DNA from 4 places in the Rothia sp. LK2492 genome. Region 1 is predicted to be linked to each of the others. Evidence: riboswitches for the same ligand, from Rfam matches in the RefSeq annotation. Region 1 holds a riboswitch; each other region holds the start of a gene.
The links. A riboswitch is a leader RNA that binds a small molecule or an ion and turns the genes downstream of it on or off. The one in region 1 is predicted to bind S-adenosylmethionine.

Region 1 (3,928 bases):
CGACGTCCCCGGACTCAACCAGGTAAGGGCCAACCCTTGTCAGCACGGTACGCTGGGCCTCCCCGGGCACGTTATCAATGTCTAGATTGGTTCGTTCCCAGACGGTGCGTGCGGTTTCTAGCGTGACACCCGATTCATCCGCCAGAATCTGAATCGCCTCATCTTCGTTAGCTAAAGCCCACTCGCGGGCGTACTCGTAGGTATCAACAATGGTCTGAGCGGACTCGGGGTCAGAAGCGATGAAGTCCTCGGTAGCGTTCAAAAAGCCGTAGGTATTGAAGTCAACGTTGCGGTAGAAGAGGATGTTGCCGTCTTCAATTTCGGTGCCTGCCATGATGGGGTCTAGCCCGCTCCAGGCATCCACCGAGCCCTTAGTGAGAGCGGTACGGCCGTCAGCGTGCTGGAGCTGCTCGATTGTGACATCCTGCGGTGAGACATTGTTTTCTTCAAGCGCTTGGAGCAGGAAGAAGTAGGGGTCGGTACCCTTGGTGACTGCAACTGACTTACCGGCCAAGTCTGCAACCGAGGTAATACCGGAGTCGGGGGTGGTGACCAGAGCAGCCCATTCAGGCTGGGAGTAGAGGTCAATCACCTGAATGGGGGAGCCGTTCGACCGGGCAAGGAGCGCCGCTGACCCGGCGGTTGAGCCGACGTCAAGAACCCCAGACCGCAGAGCCTCATTAGCCTTATTCGATCCCGCTGACTGCACCCATTCCACGGTCTTACCCTCATCCTGGAGAGCAGTCTCTAGCCACCCTTTTTCCTTGATGATGAGGGAGAGCGGGTTATAGGTGGCGTAGTCGACAGTGATTGTGGTGTCCGCGGCTGAGGCTGGAGCTGAGGCTTCAGGAGCTGCGTTTTCACCTGCCAGGCAGCCGGTCAGTAGCAGGGCGCCAGCGGCCAGGAGGGCGGAGGATTGGGCGAAACGAGAAAAGATTGACACGGGGTTTCCTTGAAATGTCGTAGTGTGTGGGTGCAAGAAGCAAAGGCCAGGGGGGCAGATACCCTGTAAAGGAGAGGGCTGGTACTTAGTGCTCTTCGACGCCGAGCTCAGCCAGCAATTCTTTGCGCAACAAAGCGAGGTCTAAATCCCCGCGATCACGGGGCCGGTGCCCGGGCACCTCAACCGTTCGGGTAATCGTGGCAGGCGAGTGCGGATCAGGTGTGCCTAACACAATTACGCGATCTGATAGGTAGAGAGCTTCTTCCACATCGTGGGTGACCAATAGGATGGTTGCGGGATCCTGAGCATGAATATCCAGCAGCAGATCCTGCATTTTGATACGCGTCAGGGCATCCAGCGCACCAAAAGGCTCATCGAGCAGCAGGACGCCGGGGTTACGCGCTAGTGCTCTCGCCAGGGATGCGCGCTGCGCCATGCCTCCTGAAATCTCGCGGGGGCGATGCGCCGCATAATCCCCCAACCCCACCAGCCGCAAGAGGGCATCAACATGCTGCCGAGCGTCGTCCTTAGGGGTGCCCTTGGGTAGGCCCAGAGCCACATTCTTAGCAATAGACCGCCAGGGTAAAAGCCTGGGCTCCTGAAACCCAATGGCTACCCGTGAATCTAGGCCACGAACGGCAGCGCCGTCGATGGTGACCTCACCCGCGCTGGCTGCTTCCAAACCAGCCGCTACACGCAGCAGCGTTGATTTACCGCAGCCTGAGGAACCAATAATCGAAATAATCTCACCCGGATAGGCGGTGAACGAAACACCTTCGAGGACCGTGTGGACTGCCCCGCGCTCGCCGGCGAAGCTCTTAGCGATGCCCGAGAAGTTGATGTCACAGGCGGTGAGGGTGTGCTTTAGCGTGAGTGTGCTCATTGCTTTCTCCATCGTTTCTTGGCGTTAGCACCGGTCCCTATGGTGGGTGGTTGCTGCGACGTCGTGGAGCCAAGTCTCTCGGTCGCTCTGGATGGTTATCGGTGGCTTTAGCCTATGGGCGCGGTGCCTGAAAATCTAGCCTGTGACGCCTCTTAACGTTTGTGACGCTCCGTGACGGCCCGCCGTCCGTAACAGAACTCAACCCGGTTCACAGTGTGAAACAGAGTCCCTAAACTTTGCCTCAGCGCCCCCTCACCTCGTTAGACTAAAACCGTGATCATGAGACCCAACGCTAAGCTCTGGCTCGTTGGGCGGCAACCCTCTCCCGTAGCGGGGTGCTCCAGATGAGGATCCGGCAGATAACTGCAAGTACGGCGCAACTAGGCGCCACCTTCACAAGAGGTTAGGCGTCATTTTTGTATCGCTAGCCAGGCACGGGGTGTGAGGGCTGACCCGAAAGGCACCGGTTCATGACCGAGAAGAAGCGTATCGTTGTCAACGCGTTCGATATGACCACCACCAGCCACCAGAGCTTCGGCACCTGGCGTCACCCCCGCAACCGTGCGGATGAATACAACACCATCGAATACTGGACTGATCTGGCAAAGGTCTGCGAAAAGGGCCTCTTCGACGCTATCTTCATCGCCGACGTGGTGGGCGTCTACGATGTCTACAAGAACTCGGTGGCCGATGCCCTGCGCGACGGCGCGCAGGTTCCGGTGGGCGACCCCTTCCTGCACATTTCAGCCATGGCAGCGGTTACCAAAAACATTGGCTTCGGCGTCACCGCAGCTGCCACGTACAACCAGCCTTATACCCTGGCACGGTCCTACTCCACCCTTGACCACTTGACCCGCGGCCGCGTGGGCTTCAACGTGGTGACCAGCTACCTGGCGTCAGCTGCTGAAAACCAGGGCCTGCCAGCTCAGATCCCACACGATACCCGCTACGAGATCGCAGATGAGTTCTTGGATGTTTGCTACAAACTTTGGGAGGGTTCCTGGGAGGACGGCGCGGTGCTGCGTGACCGTGAAAATGGTATCTTCGCTGACCCCACCAAGGTGCACCCCATCGAGCATAAGGGGAAGCATTTCACCGTGCCCGGTATCGCCCTGTCTGAGCCCTCACCCCAGCGCACTCCGGTTATTTTCCAGGCGGGCGCATCATCCCGCGGCCAGCAGTTTGCTGGAAAGCACGCCGAGGCTATTTTCATCACCGCCCTGCGCCCCCACTTGACCAAGGTGCTGACCGGCCGCATCCGCGACGCTGTTGAAGCAGCGGGCCGTAACCGTGATGATGCCAAGATTCTTGCCATGCTCTCGGTTGTGGTTGATGAGACTGACGAGAAGGCGCAGGAAAAGTTCGAGGAGTACAAGAAGTACGCCAACTTAGAAGCTTCTCAGGCAATTATCGGCGGCTGGAGCGGTGTGGATCTCTCCCAGTTCGATGAGGACGAGGCGCTCAAGTACGTTGAGACCGAGTCGATTCAGTCCTTCCTGACCCCCTTCACCCTACAATCCAAGGATCGTGACTGGACGCGTCACGATATCGCTGAGCACTGCGCTACCGGCGGCATGGGCGAGGTCATCGTGGGCTCACCCCAGACCGTTGCCGATGAGCTAGAACGCTGGATTGACGAGGGTGGCCTGGACGGAATCAACCTTGCCTACCATGTTTCCCCGGGTTCCTTCGAAGACTTCGTGGAGTTCGTGGTGCCCGAACTGCAGAAGCGCGGCCGCTACCGCACCGCCTACGAAGGTTCCACCCTGCGGGAGAACCTCTTCGGTGAGGGCATCACCAAGGTGGCAGATACCCACCCGGCTGCAGCCTACCGCGGCGCCTACGTTGGTCAGCGCAGCGCCGCGGACGGCAACGTCCGCTAGGACAAGCTGACCGAAACGCCCCCGTGCGTCACCGGGAATCATCAGGAAACCTTCAAAAGTGTGGATGTGGAGTAAGACCGTACTTTTGAAGGTTTCTTTTGCTGTGCTCAGAGGCCTAAAGTGTGCGAGTATGGCTAGTACAAAGATGTGTACTTACTATTGAGAGTGGGTTGCCGTGTCAGATCCCTTTCCGCATACTCAGCAGCCGCCGACGGTCGC
Region 2 (3,928 bases), on a different contig from region 1:
CCAGAGGCATAAGACTCATCGTGCCCGAAATCGCCGAGAATGCACCCTGCGTTGGGATGTCCATAGCCAGTGGAACACCGTGCACCAGCAACCAAGTATGGCCGGCTACCGAGGTAGCACCGGCAAAGGTGCTGTTATCAAAACCGTTGGTATACCAAACAGCTGCCAACAAAAAGACAACGGCCAGGTAACTCAGCGCTGCAACGAGGGCAAGCTCAACGGCACCCTGCAACCACAGGGGCATGGGTAAAGAACGCGGGGGGCGGGCTGGTGTTTTCATCGCTTTTATCATGTCATGTTTCGTTTGCTGATACCCAAGCGCTCGGCGCCTTTACAGCAAGTTCCCCGAATGATGTTGAGCATGTTAGGTAAAGTGCACCTATGAGCATTGACCCATCCTACGTTCTGATTACTGGTGCCTCAGCTGGCATCGGCGCCGAATTTGCGCGCCAGTACGCCGCCGCCGGTTACCATTTGGTACTGACAGCTCGCAGGGTTGGCCCGCTGCAAGAGCTGGCTGAAAACCTGCGGGCGGAGTGCGGTGTCACCGTTGAGGTGCTTCCCGCTGACCTGCTCAATCCCGATGATTTAGAGCGCCTGGTAGCCCGTTTACAGCAGGATGAAGCTCCGGTGGAAATTCTGGTCAACAATGCAGGCTTCGGTTTAGGCAGCTCTTTCGACGCTGCCACTGCCCAGCAGCACCTTGCCCAGGTGGATGTTCTCGCTAAAGTTCCGTTGCTGCTCATGCACACCGCTATCACTACCATGCTGCCCAGGGGCAGGGGGCGCATCATTAACGTCGCCTCGGTGGCAGCCTTCACCCCCGGCGGCACCTACTCAGCGGTCAAAAGGTTTTTAGTCTCTATCTCAGAGTCAGCCAACCTACAGTACGCGCCGCGCGGCATCACCGTCACAGCCGTCTGCCCGGGTCTCACCCGCTCAGAATTCCACGATGCCATGGGGCAAGCAGCCCCTTCTCTACCTGGTTTTCTCTGGTTGACCCCGCAGAGGGTAGTAGCGGATGCCACTGCTGCTAGTCACCGGGGCAAAGCGCTCTGCGTGCCCTCAGTACCCTACAAAGTTGCGGTGAGCCTCACCAAGATTCTGCCCCGGGCAGCGGTGGCCAAGCTGATTGCGCGCACACGCAACTACTAGAGGAACAGCAGGGATGTCATGAGGCGCCTTCGAGCCAGGGATTTGAAGCGGGCACGCCCCAGCTGCGGTAGACCTCCGCCTTAGATGAGATAATTTCAAGCTCATGTACCGCCGCTGTGGCGCTCATCAGACCTTCCAGAGCAGCGGTTGGCAATGGGGTGGACGCCGCTGAGCCCACCGCGTGTAACTTAGGTTCGGCGTGCCGTCCGGCCCATTCCAGGGAGACTCGGGCGTCCACGTCCAGCACGTGATCGTTAAAGCGGTCGGTGAGCTCAGCCAACCAGCGGTCTGTCTCGGGGTAGGGGTAGAGACCCTTTAGCTCACCAAGGCTCAGCACCGAAATGTAGAGGGTGCGGTAGGAGCTGCGGCGCAAAAATGCCACCACAGTGGGGTGCGGGTTTACCTTGCGGATTTCGGCAAGGACGTCCGAATCAAGAAGAAGACCTACCTGGCTCATGCAGCTTTCAGAACACCGTATTCAGTAGCAGGGATGCCGCTCGGGTTAGGAGCCAGCAAAAAATTCAGGAACTCGCTACGCTCGTTCGAAATACGAGTGTAGTCCTGAATACTCATCGCGGTAAAACCACCGCGGGCAGGTACAGATGCAGCAGAGATATTCTTCTGGACAGAGATGTGGGGGCGAGCATTTGACATGGTGCCTTTGCGCGTAAGGTGCGCGTTCCTTTCATAACGTGCTCTTGTCTACACCAAACAGCGCCGATATGCGCGATGCAGACCGCTTCGTCATCCGAGCCACCCGTGAACATGGGGTTGGCGTTCAACTAAAGTCGGAGCTTAGCAGTTGAAACTCTTGAAGCTGGTTAAAACTGTAACCTACACCGGCCCAGCCTGTAAACAGGTTTCTCACCATTTGGTTGAGCAAATCAAGACCGATAGCTACCTGTCCACCAGCTGCACCCTTTGCTTCTGCGATAAGCTAGAAGACTAGGTTCATTCAGAAGTCGAATGCGCTCGTTTCCGCCCACTAAGTGGAGCTTCAACGATTAGCCGCTTTTGAATTTGCCCCGGTTTATTAGATTTCGCACCGAGGTTACTGTGTCATCCGCTTCTGCTTTCCCCGAGATTCCCGTGACTGCCCCTGCCTTGATTCGGCAAGTGGGTCACGGGGCCTATACGCGCGGTCAGCGGTATATGCGCGATGGTATGGTGGTGCGCTACACCTACGATGAGGGTGCCCGGACGCTGACGGGTCAGGTGGCTGGTAGCGGTTCAACGCCTTATGAGACGACCGTGATCTTTCCGGCTGAGGTGCTGGCCGGGTCATCATCTTTCACCTCGTATTGCTCTTGCCCGGTGTCCCATAACTGCAAGCATGCGGTGGCTCTGATGCTGACCGCCATTGACCGGTCTGCTAAGGCAAAGAAAGCGCTGACTGCTAGCTCTTCAACCTGGCGGTCTGCTGCTGAAAACGAGGTAACTTCTCTCCCGGTGGAGGACAAGCAAAAGCTGGTGGCGGACTTGCGGCAGCAGATGGCTCAGAGGGAAGCCGAGCTGGCGCTCCCGGCTGGTGACCCCACCGAAACGGTGCCGCCTGCTCATGGGACAGCGCCCAAGTTACCTGCCTGGCGCAGGTCTCTTGCCTATTCTCTCTCTAGCCGGCCGAGCTTTGATAGCAGGACGCACGGGGTCTCCGGCGCCCTGGATTTACGGCTGGTGGTGCCGGGTAAGTACGGCTGGAGCAAAAATAACGGTGCCCCCAAGATTAGTTTGGAGGTCCGCCCGGTCATGATGGGTGCCCGCGGCAAGTGGATTAAGGGTGGGCTGACCTGGGAGAAATTCTCTGGCACAGCAGCCGGGGCGTCCGGCACGGGCTTACTCCCCGAGCATGCCAGCTGGTTTACCGAATTCTATGCGGTCATTCGCGGTTCTCAGTCCATCTATTCCTCACACCGCGAGTGGGCATCCATTTCAAACGTTGATTCCTCTCTGCTCTGGCAGCTCTTGCGGTCCGCAGATGAGTTGAATTTGCCTATCCTGCTCGACGGACAAGAGGCAGGTTTAGCGGTAGCTGACGAGCCTGCGGTAGAGCTCAGCCTTGAAACAGTACCTGAACGCGGCAGTAGCAGCGATGCGCTGCGCCTTACCCCCATTCTGCGCTGGGGTGGCTACACCCTGCCGGCCAACCTTACCCACAAACTAGGCGTCACCCGCCGCGGTTTTATTGCACTGAGTGGGGCTGCCCAAAAACATTATGTGGACGCTGCCACCGCTGCCCGTTGGGAGTCCGCTCTGCCCTCTGCCCTAGCTCACGTCGATGAAGTAGCGGTGCCCAGTAAAGGCAGCTCGGTAGACGGTGAGAACCACCGCCCCTCCTGGCTCGACGCTGAGGCCCAGCTGGTTTTGATTCCGCTGGCAGAGCCGCTGGAACCGGTGGCCGAAGCTCTGGTGTCCGGTGAATCAGTCACCGTACCTGCCGCCGATGTGCCCACCTTTTTTAGCGATTTCTACCCCCAGCTCACCCGGTCCCTTCCCCTCTTTACCGCCGACGAAAAAGTGCAGCTACCCGCCGTCCGCTCACCACAACTGGTCTTAACCGTGGAGTTCACCCCCGGTAGCCAGGGATTTGAGGCGGCCACCCGCTGGCACTGGGACTACCCGGCTCATCCGGTAGGCACCGATGATGAGGTCATTACCCTAGACGCTCTGGGCTACCCCGGTGAGGACAGGGCAGATATTCGAGATACTGCCTATGAGCATCGGGTGCTGAAAGAAGTGAAGCGAGTACGCCCCGGTGTTCCTTTTGGCAAGAATC
Region 3 (3,928 bases), 140 kb from region 1:
CCCTCGAGCGAGCAGGGCAACTTCGCTGACTTTCTGGTGGGCAAAGGCCAGCCAGCTGGTGAGCTTCTGGTCGAGCCCGGTTTCCAGGTCAAGGTCGTAGGGCACGTGCTGCAGGGAGGTCGAGGTCGAGACGGACGCCGCTCCCACTGCCTGTAGGGTGTGGAGGGAGGCTGCCAGGTCGTTGCGCCAGATATTGCGGCCGTTCACTACACCTGCCACCAGCAGGGGAGCCGAATTGCCGCCGAAGAGGCGGGCGAGGGCGTCCTGATCGTAACCGGTAGATACCAGGTCAAGATGCAGGGCCTCTACGCCCGAGGTAGCCAGGGGTTCCAATAGACCGGTCAGGTTGCCGTAGGGGCTGGTGACCAGCAGGGAGGGGCGGTCAGAGAGCTGGGTGAACTCCCCGTAGGTCTTCTCAATGAGCTGCGCCAGCTCGGCTTCACTCACAGCCTGGTCAGCACCCAGGGCGGGCTCGTTGAACTGAATCCAGCGCACACCGCGGCCGGCCAGGTGGGCGAGCAGTTCTCGGTAGAGGGGCAACAGGTCTGCTAGACGGTCGAGGGGCGCGAAGTCGGCGGGGGAGCCGTCCTCAGCTTTTGCCAGGAGCAGGTAGGTGAGGGGGCCGGTGATGCTGGGGCGGGCGGACGTCCCCGCCGCCTCCGCGGCTGCCAGCAGGTCATCGAGGGCTTCAGTGTTAAGGGTAAAGCCGGTGGTCGGGCCGATTTCTGGCACCAGGTAGTGGTAGTTGGTGTCGAACCACTTGGTCAGCTCCAGCGGGGGCAGGTGCTCGGTGCCGCGAGCCAGGGCGAAGTAGCCGTCCAGGTCGATCAGGCCGCGGTCGTCGCGTACCGACTCGAAACGGGCGGGCAGGGCGGTGAAGAGGCGGGTGGTATCGAGTACCTGGTCGTAGAAGGAGAAGTCCGCGGGAATAGCGTAGTCGTCGGTCAGGCCGCGTTCGGTAAGGGTGCGGTAGGCGTCCTGCTGAATCTTCTGGGCGGTCTGCTTCAGTTCGTTCTGGTTGGACTTACCCGCCCAGTAGGCTTCAACAGCGCGCTTGAGTTCGCGGCGGGCGCCGATACGGGGGTAGCCGGTGATGGTTGCGGTGGGGAAAACAGTGGTCATGGTGGTGTCTTTCTATAAGGTCTTTGGGCCGATATTTTTAGGCGTAGGTCAGTTCGGCCAGGGGGTTTTCAAAGCGGGTGCTGTAGCGGGGCAGGTTGACCTGCTCGAGAACGTCCAGCACCGCTGCGTGTTCATTGAAGGTGTAGAAGTGGATGCCGGGGGCACCGGCGTCGAGGGATTCTTGGAGCAGGCGGACGCCGAACTCCACCCCGATACGGTGCCGTTGGGCATCCCCGCTCGCGGTTTCAAGGTCGTAGGCCAGCTGCTGGGGCACGGGCAGGCCCGCTAGTGAGCAGAGCGTGGTGAGCCTGCGCAGGCTGGTGACCGGCATGATGCCCGGAATCAGGGGTAGGGTTACCCCCGCGGTTCGGGCCCGCTGCACCAGGGATTCGTAGCGGGTCGCCTCAAAGAAAACCTGGGTGATAGCGAAGTCAGCCCCCGCCCGCTCCTTGGAGAGCAGAATTTCAATATCCTGCAGTTCCGAGCTGGACTCCGGGTGCCGAGAGGGGTAAGCAGCTACCCCCACCGCCACGCGTCCTGCTGCTAGGTGGGCAAAATCCTGGGTCTCAACTTGGCGAATGAGGTCAACCAGGGACCGGGCAAAGGGGATATCGGGGGCCTGCGTGCTGCCCGGTGGCAGGTCGCCGCGCAGGGCTAAAAATCCGCGGACGCCGATCGCCAGAATACAGCGAACAGCAGCTTCCAGCTCCTCGGCGGTGTGCCCCACACAGGTGAGGTGAGCCAGGGGAGTGAGCTGGGTTTCGTGGACCAGATGGTCTAGCAGGGCCAGGGTTTTCTGCTTACGAGCCCGGTCGCCGGAGTAGGTCACCGACACATAGTCGGGGTTGGTGGGCGCCAGCTGGTCGATGGTCGTCAGCAGATTCTCGCAACTGGCAGAACTTCGCGGTGGGAAGAGTTCGTAGGAGAGCGCCGGTGTATAGGTACTCATGGTTTCCTTACAGGTCGTTGGGTGGACCCGAAAGAATGCGGTAGCCGCTCCCATTGGTGGCGGGAGGGCGCCACACAGTGCGGTGGGTGGACCGCTGGTGATGCACTCTATCGGTCCTAGCAGGAGCACCTTTCCCGTCAGGGGTGGTTGCTGCGACGTCATCGAGCTAGGTCTCTCGGTCGCTCTGGATAGGTTTGATGGTTCTACACTAAAAGCGCAGGCAGGGCGCTGGCAAGAAACCGCCGCTCTGTGCAGCTTTTTGACTTTGTGTCGGGTGTGTTGAGACACATGACAGTAATATTTCGGGCTTTATTGCGATGGTATGTAAAGGTCGCACCGGTTTCTTTGAGTGAGAGTGGAGCTTTTTTCTTACTTTTCTTGAAAGGTTTTATAATCATGGTTTCGATTAGAAAGTTCTGCACCGTGCTCGCCGCGACATGTGCAATTTCCTTCAGCTCCGTAGCAGTGGCTACGGCTGAAACGCGTACAGATACGAATTCTGGTGCGACTCCGAATATTATTGGTGGTTCAGTAGCCACGAGCCCTTGGGCTGTCCAGCTTCGGTTCAATGTGACCGGCAGCAATGGAATCAGCGGTTGTACCGGTGAATAACTCAACGCACAATGGGTCCTGACAGCAAAACACTGCATCGATGGTGCCTCCAACATGCAGGTCTATCACTCCAATGACCAGCTCAACCCCGGTACAGCCGTCAGGGCCAGTAGAGTCTATGCGGCTCACAGTGGAGATATTGCCTTGGTTCAACTAGACCGACCAGTTTCTCTTCCAAGCTACCCTAGGTTGGATGTTAGCTACAGTCCACGCACTGGTGATACTGGAACTATCGTTGGTTAAGGGCTGGGGGCCTATGACCAACCTACGACTAGCCTACGTATGGCAACAGTGCAGGTAGAGGGTCCTTCAATTGATACCTATGGTGGTCCCGCAGCTCAACTGCGGGGTGTCTCTGGTGCAGCAAACCGAGGGGACTCGGGTGGACCTTTGGTGATTAATGGCCGAATTGTAGCTGTATGCTCCACCGGTGATCTTTCCCCAGGCGGTAATATCAACGCTCAATCTAACTATGCTTTGCTGAGTCAGGCTGCAAGCTGGATTCAACATACCGCAGGAGTAAACGCTCTGGGAGTTGCTGATACTGGGGAGTTTGCCACCATAAACTAGGCCCTACTTCATACCCTCTAATCTGTTGTTCTTAACTTTCTACGAGGTGGTACTCAGGGACTTTTTCCCTGAGTACCACCGGGTTTTGTAAGATTGAAGGCTTATACCTAGGGTAGAGGTATGAGCATTGAATATCGCCAAGTAGGCCGTAGCGGCCTGACCGTATCGACCGTTGGCCTGGGCTGTAACAACTTGGGTAGAAGCAAAACCGCCACCGAAACTCAGACCGGCACCAACGATGTGCTGGCAGCCGCCGTGGAGCAGGGCATCACTCTCTTTGATGTTGCCGATATTTACGGGGCTCGGCCTGGGGTATCTGAAACCATGTTCGGTCAGGCGCTCAAAGACACCGGCATTGACCGGGACAAAATCGTGATTGTTTCTAAATTTGGCATGGATATGGATGGCGCCAACGGTACTGACCACGGGGTGAGAGGTTCCCGACGTTACATCATGCGCGCTATCGAAGCGTCCTTGGGCCGCTTGGGCACTGACTATATTGACCTCTACTTCCACCACACCCCCGACCCCGTCACGCCCGTGGAAGAAACCCTGGGAGCACTTGCCACTCTGATTGAGCAGGGCAAAGTGCGCTATATTGGCAGCTCCAATCACTCCGGTTGGCAGATAGCCCAAGCGGAATATATCGGCAGGCAATTAGGCACTCGCTACATC
Region 4 (3,928 bases), on a different contig from region 1:
CCCGAAGCCAGCACAGCTACCGACCGCACCAGGGAGGGGTAAGTCACCGCCCATTCAATGGCACGCGCTCCACCCAGTGAGCCGCCCACCACGTGATGGAAAGACGTAATGCCCAGCTGATCAGCCAGTACCTTCTCGGCGTGGACGCTATCCCGAATGGTAACGGCTGGGAAGCGAGAGCCCCAGGGTTTGCCTTCAGAATCTACGGAAAGGGGTGAGGGGGAAGCCGGCCCTGTTGAGCCGTAGCACCCCCCCACCATATTGGGGGACACCACAAAGTACTTATCGGTATCGATGACTCGCCCTGGGCCCACAGCGGTAGGCCACCAACCACCTGCTTCAGCTGCCGCCCGCACTTCTGCCGGAGCATCCGAAGCCGCGCGACCGGCAGAAACGTGGGTGTCACCGGTCAGCGCGTGCAGAATCAACACCGCATTATCGCCGGCTTCATTGAGGGTCCCCCAGGTTTCATAGCCAATGACAACGTCGGGCAGAGTTTCACCGTTTTCGAGGGCTAGGTCGCCGATCTGGGCGTACTTAAGTACGCCGTCCACACGGGTGCCAGCAGCGGTATCAGTGGTCGAGGCTTTAATCGTCATCGATTTACCTTTCGTACTTTAGAGCGCGTTAAAGCCTAGTTCGAGGTCAGCCAAAATATCATCGATATGTTCAATACCCACCGAGAGGCGAATAAAGGCGGGATTGATGCCGATGGCGGCTAGCTCATCTGGCGTTGATTGGCTGTGCGTGGTGGACGCCGGGTGTACGACCAGGCTGCGCACGTCGCCAATGTTGACCAGGAGGGAGTGTAAGGACAGCGCATCTACAAATTTTTGGGCGGTGGGAGCATCCGCGTCTTTGAGAGTGAAGCCCAGGACTGCACCGGCGCCGCGGGGCAGGTATTTCTGAGACAGCCCGTAGTAGGGTGAACTTTCCAAACCCGAGTAAACCACCGATTCAACCGCGGGATGCTCAGATAAGAAGCGGGCAACTGCAGCAGCGTTCTGCACGTGTCGCTCCATGCGTAGTGACAGGGTCTCAAGCCCGATCGCTATGTTAAAGGCATTGGTCGGAGAAATTGATGCTCCCAAATCACGGAGCAGGGCCACGCGGGCTTTCAAAATGTAAGAGAGGTTGACGCCAAAGGCGCCGTCTTTGCCCAGGTCGTGGGCGTAGACCAGGCCGTGGTAGCTCTCATCGGGCTGATTAAAGATGGGGTATTTTTCGGGGTAAGCACCGTAGTCGAAGGTGCCGGCGTCCACGATGACACCACCCACAGAGGTTCCGTGGCCCCCTAGATATTTAGTCGCAGAGTGCACCACAACATCAGCACCGTGCTTGATGGGGTTCAGCAGATAAGGCGTTGCTACGGTGTTATCCACGATAAGGGGAACACCTACGCTGTGAGCTACATCTGCAATGGGTTCAATATCCAGCACGTCCCCGCGAGGGTTGGGCAGGGTCTCCCCAAAGAAAGCTTTGGTGTTAGGGCGGGCGGCAGCGCGCCAGCTTTCGGGGTCTGCGGGGTCATCAACGAAAGTGGTTTCAATGCCTAGATTCGCCAGGGTGTATTTGAAGAGGTTGTAGGTACCGCCGTAAAGAGAGGGCGAGGCAACGATGTGATCCCCTGCCCCGGCAATATTGAGAATCGAGAAAGTATTGGCTGCCTGACCAGATGCGAGCAACAGCGCTCCCACTCCGCCTTCTAGGGCCGCGATACGGTTTTCTACCGCTTCTTGGGTGGGGTTATTAATACGGGTATAGATGGGGCCCAGCTCAGAGAGAGCAAAACGGTTAGCTGCCTGCTGTGAATCCTTAAAGACAAAAGAGGTGGTCTGATAAATCGGCAAAGCGCGTGCCCCGGTGACCGGGTCAGGTTCTTGACCAGCGTGAATTTGCTGGGTCTCAAATTTCCAGCCGGCAGGCTTGCTGGGAGTGGGGATGTTCTGTGAGGTCGTCATGTTGGTAGCTCCAGTCTCTAGTGAGGAAAATATCTCGCAAGGTGGGGCCGCATGCCGTAACTCCCGGTCTACCGGAAGGTGATGCACCGAAGGAGATGGCACATCGGTCCCGCGCTTACACATACCCGTCTGGGATGTGTCAGGTCTTCACTCAGGGCACCCCACCGCAGGTGGAGGGTTGCCGGCCAGCTAGCTGAGGCTTAGTGCTGGCGCTCTTGACCTGTTGTTAGTCTTCCTTAGCGGGTTTCATGGCGTCAAGAAAAGACTGCAAGATGTCAGCATGTTTCATTTGTTGCAAAAATTACGCAGGTGTAACTCTTACCCTTACCCAGTTTGGATTAAGACCACGGACGGTCTAGGAGCGCGTTCAAGCTGCCCCTCTCGCAGGGTTCGCTAGCGCTCACTCGTCAATTCACCCCAGCCCCGACTAGCTTGGCCGCGCTCATCGTCCGCCCGCTCCTGCTCTTACGGGGAAACCTCTCTCCACTAGACTGGAGAAGAAACCATCAGAAAGGCATCTCATGACGCTCACCCCACCCCGTCCCCCACGCATCGCCAGCGAGCGCACTCATCATGGCGATACTTTCATTGATTACTACGAATGGATGCGTGATAAAGAGAGCGAAGAGGTGCTTGCCCATCTCACAGCAGAGAATGCATACACCGATGGGGTTACCGCTGACCAGCAGCCTCTGCGCGACGCTATTTTTGAAGAGATTAAAGGCCGCACTCAGCAAACGGATATGTCCGTTCCCTCCCGCAGGGGTGCCTGGTGGTATTTCAATCGGACGGTAGCCGGCGAGCAGTACCCCATTATGTGCCGGGTGCCTGCCCTAACAGAAGGCAGCGTTGTTGAGCGTTATACACCACCGCAGGTGGTGCCCGGTCAGCCGCTTGAGGGTGAAGAAGTGGTGCTGGACTGCAACGAGTTTGCGCGAGACCTACCTTTCTTCTCACTAGGCTCCTTCCAGGTTACTCGCGACGGACGACTGCTGACCTTTGGAGTCGATGACACCGGCGATGAGCGCTACACCCAGCACTTCAAAAACCTTGAAACCGGCCAGATGCTGGATGAAAAGATTGAAGATATCTTCGCCGGAGCTTTCTTTGCCTCGGGCGCTAACCACCTTATCTATGCTGTAGCCGATGATTCCTGGCGCCCCTATCAGATTCGTGCTCATCGAGTGGGAAGTAGCCCGGCTGATGACATTGCTCTCTATACCGAAGAGGATCAGGGCATGTGGCTGGGAGCGGGGATGTCGTCCTCCCGTACACACGTGGTGATGACCTCCGGTAACTCTGAGTACACTGAGACCCGCGTGGTCAATATTCATGAGTTAGGCGAGGTAGAGCCCACGCTGATTATTAGTAGGGAGCAAAGGGTTGAATACAGCACCGACATCATCGATGTCGATGGAAGGGCCTACCTGGTGCTCACCCATGACTTTGATGCGCCCAACTCAGAAATCGTCATAGCACCTCTCCCCGAAGCCTATGTACCTTTTGAGCGTCTGCGGGCTGATTGGGTGGCTCTTATGCCGCACCGCGACGATGTACGCATCGAGAGCGTTAGCTTCTCGCGCAACCACCTTGCGGTCATGGCGCGAGAGAACACCACGGTTAAGGTCTTTGTTGCACCCCGCAGCTCACTGTCACATCAGCTCGCTGTAGGCGACCCCCGCGGTATCGAGTTCACTCAGCCCGGCGGCTTTAGTGAGGAGCTCTACACTTCCTCCTGTTCAGGGATGAACATTATGTCCCCGGTGATTCGCCTCAACTACACCTCCTTCCTCACGCCCAGCAGTGTCTATGACTACTTCCCTGATACCGATGAGCTGGTGCTACGCCGGGAAACGCCGGTTCTGGGCTACGAGCGTGATCAGTACACCGCTTATCGCATGTGGGCGCCAGCTGCCGACGGCGCCATGATTCCTCTTTCTGTCATGCACCTAGCTGATGTGGATAAG

Region 2: another riboswitch for S-adenosylmethionine. It lies ahead of VVR27_RS02540 (nuclease PIN); the one in region 1 lies ahead of VVR27_RS06400 (ABC transporter ATP-binding protein).
Region 3: another riboswitch for S-adenosylmethionine. It lies ahead of VVR27_RS05825 (methylenetetrahydrofolate reductase); the one in region 1 lies ahead of VVR27_RS06400 (ABC transporter ATP-binding protein).
Region 4: another riboswitch for S-adenosylmethionine. It lies ahead of VVR27_RS03260 (bifunctional o-acetylhomoserine/o-acetylserine sulfhydrylase); the one in region 1 lies ahead of VVR27_RS06400 (ABC transporter ATP-binding protein).

The regions. Positions count from the first base shown of each region.
Region 1 covers NZ_JAYWLX010000004.1:196,614-200,541, forward strand. The annotation lists gene VVR27_RS06395 (aliphatic sulfonate ABC transporter substrate-binding protein) at 1-943, opposite strand, end outside; gene VVR27_RS06400 (ABC transporter ATP-binding protein) at 1,029-1,826, opposite strand; SAM riboswitch class I at 1,832-1,924, opposite strand; SAM riboswitch class IV at 2,102-2,204, shown strand; gene VVR27_RS06405 (LLM class flavin-dependent oxidoreductase) at 2,297-3,709, shown strand; gene VVR27_RS06410 (glucose-1-phosphate adenylyltransferase family protein) at 3,885-3,928, shown strand, end outside.
Region 2 covers NZ_JAYWLX010000002.1:77,624-81,551, reverse strand. The annotation lists gene VVR27_RS02555 (DUF6350 family protein) at 1-280, opposite strand, end outside; gene VVR27_RS02550 (SDR family NAD(P)-dependent oxidoreductase) at 382-1,155, shown strand; gene VVR27_RS02545 (plasmid stabilization protein) at 1,172-1,612, opposite strand; gene VVR27_RS02540 (nuclease PIN) at 1,609-1,809, opposite strand; SAM riboswitch class IV at 1,845-1,972, opposite strand; gene VVR27_RS02535 (SNF2-related protein) at 2,212-3,928, shown strand, end outside.
Region 3 covers NZ_JAYWLX010000004.1:60,365-64,292, forward strand. The annotation lists gene metE (5-methyltetrahydropteroyltriglutamate--homocysteine S-methyltransferase) at 1-1,122, opposite strand, end outside; gene VVR27_RS05825 (methylenetetrahydrofolate reductase) at 1,160-2,071, opposite strand; SAM riboswitch class I at 2,176-2,266, opposite strand; gene VVR27_RS05830 (hypothetical protein) at 2,275-2,610, opposite strand; partial or broken gene VVR27_RS05835 (trypsin-like peptidase domain-containing protein) at 2,699-2,926, shown strand; gene VVR27_RS05840 (trypsin-like serine protease) at 2,966-3,253, shown strand; gene VVR27_RS05845 (aldo/keto reductase) at 3,374-3,928, shown strand, end outside.
Region 4 covers NZ_JAYWLX010000002.1:239,096-243,023, reverse strand. The annotation lists gene VVR27_RS03265 (homoserine O-acetyltransferase) at 1-599, opposite strand, end outside; gene VVR27_RS03260 (bifunctional o-acetylhomoserine/o-acetylserine sulfhydrylase) at 618-1,961, opposite strand; SAM riboswitch class IV at 2,068-2,182, opposite strand; gene VVR27_RS03255 (S9 family peptidase) at 2,483-3,928, shown strand, end outside.